One region of the Desulfosporosinus sp. Tol-M2 genome, then DNA from elsewhere that is predicted to be linked to it. Evidence: predicted binding sites of a transcription regulator. Region 1 holds the regulator's gene; the other holds the start of a gene.
The links. Region 1 encodes CtsR, which represses protease genes until heat stress. Its sites were predicted from a motif close to AAGGTCAANNAAGGTCAAAT; they were not measured.

Region 1 (3,574 bases):
CCGGTACCCTTTTACTAATAATTCCCTGCGCCAATCCTTCCGCTATGGCTGTTTTACCGACACCAGGCTCCCCGATTAGGGCAGGATTATTTTTAGTCCGGCGGCTAAGGACCTGAATGACTCGTTCTATCTCTTTTTCCCGCCCAATTACCGGATCAAGACGGCCTTCCCGAGCTTGCAAAGTAAGGTCACGCCCAAACTCATTGAGAGCCGGCGTATTCGCGGGTCCAATATTTTTAGAAGAAGGTATGGAATTAGACGTCGGTATGGTAGATTCTTCGAATTCTCCACCTAAAAGCTTAACCACTTGTTTCCAGACCTTTTCAGGACTCTCGTTAAGATTCGCTAGAATTCTGGCCGCGATCCCTTCTCCTTCCATAACTAACCCCAGAAGCAAATGTTCAGTTCCAATATAGTTAACATCTTGACGGTGTGTCTCTTCATTCGCCAACTCCAAAACTCTTTTAACCCGGGGGGTAAGCCCCACCTCTCCATTAAAGGGCTGACCTACCCCAGCAATTTGTTCAACTTGACTACGAATTTTTTCAAGATCCAAGCCCATCCCAATCAAGGCCTGAGCAGCAATTCCTTCGCCCTCTTGAATCAATCCAAGCAAGATGTGTTCAGTCCCCACAACTTGATGTCCCATCCGTTTAGCCTCATTATGGGCTATTGCTAAGACTTTCTCTGCACGCTCTGTATAACGTCCCTTCATGATTTCTTCATCCTTCCTATAATCGATGCTCGAGGTTCGAGGCGCGAGGGGTTTTTCCCGTTTTCTGAGATAAAAAAATAAATAATTGCCTCCCGATGTTGACAATGCATGTTAACTTCCCCATTATGATAAATCATCCCGACATAGAGTAGTCAAAATGGTCTTCATCAGGCGTGCTCGGAGCATGTCCCAATCCCTAAATTCTCCATTCAAATCATTTCCAGAAAGCACACTCTTTATCATCGCCGCTTCCCTTATCGTCACCAGTTCTTCCTCCACTAAACGATCCACCAGGCCGTTTGAGCGCTCACGGGAAAGCCGCTCCCCTATTAATTGCCGCATAACTTGTTGATACTGCCCTTCGAGGCCCAGCCCTAAACGGATAATTCGTATATACCCCCCGCCCCCCCGACGGCTCTCAACTAAGTAGCCCCTTTCCACTGTAAAACGAGTGTCCAGGACATAGTTAATCTGAGACGGAACGCAGGCAAACTCACCCGCAAGCTCGCTGCGCTGCAAAATAATATACCCTTCTGACGTTTGTTCTAATATTCGTTTTAAATATTCTTCTATTCGATCCGCAAGGTTTCCCATTGTTGAAGTTCTCCTTGTTTATTAATCTTCCTCAACTAATCTTCCAATCCTCGTCTTTGACCTTTCCTGACCTTCTAGGAATATCATACCCATTTTTATATATTTTTGCAAAGGATTTAGAAAAATATTTTGACTAATATAGGTACTGTGTGAAAACGCAGTCCCTCAAAAATAAAGTGGGAGAATTTATTGAATTTACATTAATTAAGCTATCCAATGGAAGACCAACTATAATTAAAGCCTACTCTTTAAAGAATCGTTTATTAGAGAGTCATTTTTCGCATGGAAGACCAACTATAATTAAAGCCTACTCTAATACAAAAAGTGGGGCTGTTTTCATAAGGAATTCACTTATGACACAGCCCCCTCCCAATTATTCTTTAAAAAGAATGATAATTTAAGTTATTATACAAATAACATAAAAAACCCAAGAAGATAATGTCAGAAGCCCAACACCTCCCAGTAACCAGATAACAGATTTTCCTTCAAGCCGTTTAGAAGGTTTATCTTTTTCCGGCGGATAATAGGCTGGATGCCCGGCTTGTTTAAAAGCCGATTGTTTTTCAAAAATATTCAGCTTTCGGATCTCCATTTTAGATGTAGTTACCTGAGATGCCACATCTGACCATAGCAACGAACCTTGAAGCATAAATTGAAGTTCTTCAGGACTCAGCTTAACATAAGTTTCTTTCATGGTGTGCCTCCATGTGTCGATTTATAACCAGGTTGGATTAGCTTAAATCTGCACATAATTCTCCGTGCTCAGCCAACTCTCTCTCCTAATTGATTCGCTGCCAACGAAAAAAATCCCTGCCACATGAGCAGGGACCTTTATCCTAAATGTCTACAAAATTCGTCTCGACATAATAAACTACACCCTACTTAATGATAAGTACAGGGCAACTCGCCCGCTGCAACACCCGTTGACTTACACTTCCAAGGACCGAACCTGCAATTGCTCCGTAACCATGGCTTCCCATGATCACCAGATCAATATTTTCTTTCTTGATCTGTTCTAAAATTATGGTCACCGGATGACCGGATTCCACCCTTCTGTGGATAACAACCTGCTCACTATCAATTCCAGTCAAAGTTGCATCTAAAGCCAGTTCGCCGTTTTGATCCAGTTGTTCTTGTGTTACGGTGATGCCATAAGAAATCGTATACCCCCAATAAGCCTGGGGCGTGTAGCTAACATGAAGAAGTACTACTTCCGCTTTAACAGATCGAGCCAGTTCTAATGCTGTCTTTAAGGCGCGACGCGAGCATTCTGAGACGTCTGTAGGGACGAGTATCTTTTTATACAAACTAAATCCCCCCATATATTGACACTAGTATTCCTGAGCTGACAAATGATGAAGTCAAAGGATATACTCAGCGTCAAATCTTCTTTTGAGACTATAGTTACTAGAGAATGATTAATTCCCGTGGACTCGTCGATATATACTTTGCACCCACTTCGTCTACGATGACTACCGTATCTTCGATCCCAACAGCTCCAACACCCGGGAAAACAAATTTCGGTTCGATTGCTACCACCATTCCAGGTTTTAACACTTCTTTAGATCCCTTGCTAATAGTTGGAAGTTCGTCGAGGTCCAATCCTACCCCGTGTCCGACAAAACGAACACGGCTTGTCCCATAACCCATAAAGTTTTTCTCATAAGGGGTATTCTCACGAACCCAAGTTAGCGTTTCCTCATAGACTTCGCCAGCCTCCCTCCCTGGAACTAAGGCACGCCTTATCCCTTCTTCGACCTTCCTGGCTACCTCGTAGGCCTTGCTTAGCTCCTTAGATAATGGCCCAAGACAAAGGATTCGGGTTTGATCAATCTGATATCCATGTCTTACTATCGCTATATCCACAACTATCGGCTCACCTGTCTGAATCTGAGCCATTGACGCACCACTCGGATACGCAATAGAAGTACCTTGTCCCATAACTGCTCCATAAAAATAGCTGACGCCTGCTGCTCTAGCCCCTGAAGTGACTGCGCCGATAAGGAATTGAGAGTTAAAGCCGCGCATCCGCACATTACCACCATGTCCAAGCAGCCGTGCCTTGCGTAATAATAATCCTTCTAACTCAACCTCAGTCATACCCGGATGAAGGACTTCTTTTGCATACTCCAAAACTAACGTTTGAATTTGTGCACTTTCTCCTATCCGAGCCAATTCCCACTGAGACTTTACTGCACGTTGTAAGCGTACCTCAGTGGAAACATCCGCCAATCTAACGTCCGGAAATATTTTGCGATAGCGCTC
Region 2 (3,574 bases), on a different contig from region 1:
CGTAAGATCTCCCCGGCGCAAGGCATATTCGATCGTCGCTTCCACAAAGCCCAACTTGTCTCCAACGTCATATCTCCGACCTTCGAACTCATAGGCAAGGATTTCCTGAGATTGACCCAATTCCTTGATCCCATCCGTGAGCTGTATCTCCCCACCCTTCCCCGGCGGAAGGGCACTCAGAATATCAAATATCTCTGGATTTAAAATATATCTTCCCATTATGGCTAAATGAGTTTCCGGAGCGTCTTCCGGACGGGGTTTCTCAACCATATTCCTGGCACGATAAAGCCTTTCGGCAAACTTTTCGCCATCCACGATCCCATATTTGGACGTATCCTGGAGAGGAACTTCCTGAACCCCTACGATACTGGCCCCATGGCGCTCGTACTGATTCATCATTTGGCGCAAAACTGGCACTTCGGAATGAATGACATCATCCCCTAAAAGGACCGCAAACGGTTCATTTCCGATAAATTTTCGGGCACTATAGATTGCATGCCCCAAACCTAATGCTTCCTTTTGCCTGACGTAATATATATCCGCCATCTGGGCGATATCCTGTACCAAATCCAGAAGTTCATCTTTTGCATTTTTCTCCAGAAACGCTTCCAGTTCCATCGAGCGGTCAAAGTGATCTTCGATAGCCCGCTTATTGCGTCCTGTAACTATGATAATATCCTCGATTCCGGATTGAATAGCCTCTTCAACAATAAATTGGATGGTTGGTTTATCCACAATGGGCAGCATCTCTTTTGGCTGAGCCTTTGTTGCCGGCAAAAAACGAGTTCCCAGCCCGGCTGCCGGGATTACGGCTTTACAAATTTTACGCATTCATTAACTCTCCTTATATAAATACTCTTAAATTAAGTTACTTCTAAACACTTAAATGATCTATTTGTATGGAAAGCTTAATCGCTAATTATTTTGTATTAAACCACAATCTAAAAATTGTTAATTTCAATTTTAGTATAATTGTAAAAAATATGCAAATTTATAAAACGAGAACATTTGTCCTCGTTTTATAAAAGATACCTGTCTTAAAGTGTTCCCTCTCACTTCTTGGTTTCCTTAATCTGTTTTGATCTGTCTAAAACCTGATCAACCAGACCATATTCTTTTGCCTCTTCTGCTGTCATATAGTAGTCTCGTTCAGTATCCTGCGCGATTTTCTCAATGGGTTGCCCGGTTTTCTCGGAAAGAATTTTGTTTAGCTTAGCCTTGGTGCGGAGCAGTTGCCTAGCGTGAATCTCAATCTCGGTTGCTTGTCCGGAGAGCCCATGCCCACCGATTAATGGCTGATGAATTAAAACTTCCGAATTCGGCAGCGCGTCCCGCTTACCTTTCGCGCCGGCGGCAAGGAGGAAGGCCCCCATACTGGCTGCCATCCCGACACAAATCGTATGAACATCCGAGCGTATGTGCTGCATGGTGTCATAAATGGCCATTCCGGCTGTGATCGAACCACCAGGACTGTTGATATACAAATGGATATCTTTTTCAGGATCTTCTGCTTCGAGGAAGAGCATTTGTGCCACGACTAGATTGGACATATCATCATCAATTGCACCGCCGAGGAAAATAATTCGGTCTTTCAAAAGACGAGAGTATATATCGTAGGAACGCTCCCCACGACTTGTTTGTTCCACAACCATCGGGACGAGATAACCCATTTATTATTCCCCCTATTCATCTGAATTAATTAATTAGTACTGCATTTAACCCATTATATTCTGACCGATTAACTTTATTTTATTACAAAGGTCAGTTAAGGTCAAATCATTTAATTAACAAACTTGCAAAGTATTCTTCGATTTCAACTTTCTACGACGCGCAAAATTTCATAACCCTAACTTGTTCTATGGAATATACTGGTATTATACATCCGCGGAAAGGTGGTCGTTAAAAGGTGGACTATTATGGAACTTATCCCTTAAACCCAGGCATTATTCGAAAGTATACGCCCCCATTTTCAAACTCCCAATATTGTACCCCTCCCTGCAAACAGATCCTTCCCTTAAACCCGACACTCAAACTTGGCTATTGGGAGTTCTTATCTCCCGCGCTTTTGGGAGCAACCGGAGCGCTTTTCCTGAGCCTTTTCTCGGATAGCGATCATGTAGCGGACCGCTTCGGGGAGACTCTTTTTAAACTCTTTATCGTTTGGTATGCTATCGGCGCTTCAGTCGCAGCTTCCTTCGCAGTTACTGATGTTATAGTACGCTCCAAAGCCCCCCACGACCGCCTGCTCTATTCCATTGGGGGAGTCCTTGTCTCAGTCATCTTACTTTTCAACGCAGAATATCTCCTCCTCTACCGATTTTTTCCTTCCAGCTTTAAGGGGGATGTAGGAGATAACTTTTGGACCCAACTCTTTTCGTTTTTATATTTAAGCATTACCAGTATTGCTACTGGTAACTTAGGAGACATCATGCCCGAAAATTTGACTGCTCGTGCTTTAATCGCCACAGAAATGGCATTTTACCTGTTTACAATGGCTATAGCAATCCAGCTTCTCCTGGCTCGATTAAATTAAGCGTTAATTCAGAAACTCTTACCACTTTATTTTTTGGGGACTGTGTTTTCACACAGCCCCTATGTTTAACAGTCAAAAAGCATAAGGAAAATGGGACCCCCCAATAGGAGCCCCATCTTTTCCGACCATATTTTTAGGCATATTTTTTAGAAGATAACTCCCAAAGCAATTAAGATTAAAATCGCAATCGCAATAATCCCTACGCCTACACACGTACCTACGGGAGCAACGGGGCGACAACAGGCACCACCATATCCGTACATATTGTTTTACCTCCTTCAAGTTAAGTTATTGAACGTGAGATGCCAAGAGTTTAGAATACGATGCCCAATGCGATGAGAAGCAAAATTATTACAACAACGATCGCGATACCAGCTCCTACTCCACCGCATCCAACTACACCAGGTCCGCCAGCTCCGAGTGCCATTTTGAATCCCCCTTTCTTGTTTATACATCATACGCTTATAAAGATTTTATGTTCCATTTATTTCCATTGAATACATTTTTTATTGTGCAGCTCAGAAGGCAAAGGATCTGATAAGACTAACCACTATTGATATCCGGTGTTCGGCTTGGCATCTCATCGGATATAGTTCATTATCACAGGTATAATGATGGGTTCATAGACAAAATCCAGGAATAAAAACATGAGGAGCCCGACAACCCCACCAATCATCGACCCATTAATCCGGATCCATTGGAGGTCGTTACCTGCCTTCTCCTCAACAAATCGATTGAGATCCTGATCAGTATGCGCAGCAAGGGTCTCCCTGACCATGCCGCCAATCAGGTCATGTTCATTCTGAATCACCCGACAAAGAGTATCCGCAAGGAACGCATTGATCCTTGCCCGTAGTTCCGGGTTATGCTGAACGCTAACCCAGTATTTCTCTACGTAAGGATGAATCGTACGATACAAGGCATTCGGCTCCGAAGGAGTAGAGGGAGATGAGGCGACTTTCAGTGCTTCCCCAAGGACAAATTCCAAAAATCTGCTAAATATGCCATCGTTCAATATGTCCTCCTTCCATTGCTCGACTT

Region 2: a site for CtsR is predicted at 1,758-1,777, ahead of clpP (ATP-dependent Clp endopeptidase proteolytic subunit ClpP). Genes of this name have one in related genera too.

What each region holds. Positions count from the first base shown of each region.
Region 1 covers NZ_JCAIJG010000074.1:23,184-26,757, reverse strand. The annotation lists gene AC6I5A_RS05755 (ATP-dependent Clp protease ATP-binding subunit) at 1-715, opposite strand, end outside; gene AC6I5A_RS05750 (CtsR family transcriptional regulator) at 839-1,309, opposite strand; gene AC6I5A_RS05745 (hypothetical protein) at 1,707-2,003, opposite strand; gene AC6I5A_RS05740 (universal stress protein) at 2,188-2,616, opposite strand; gene AC6I5A_RS05735 (M24 family metallopeptidase) at 2,717-3,574, opposite strand, start outside.
Region 2 covers NZ_JCAIJG010000137.1:20,335-23,908, forward strand. The annotation lists gene galU (UTP--glucose-1-phosphate uridylyltransferase GalU) at 1-831, opposite strand, end outside; gene clpP (ATP-dependent Clp endopeptidase proteolytic subunit ClpP) at 1,053-1,670, opposite strand; gene AC6I5A_RS11095 (hypothetical protein) at 1,907-2,533, shown strand; gene AC6I5A_RS11100 (DUF445 domain-containing protein) at 3,114-3,574, opposite strand, start outside.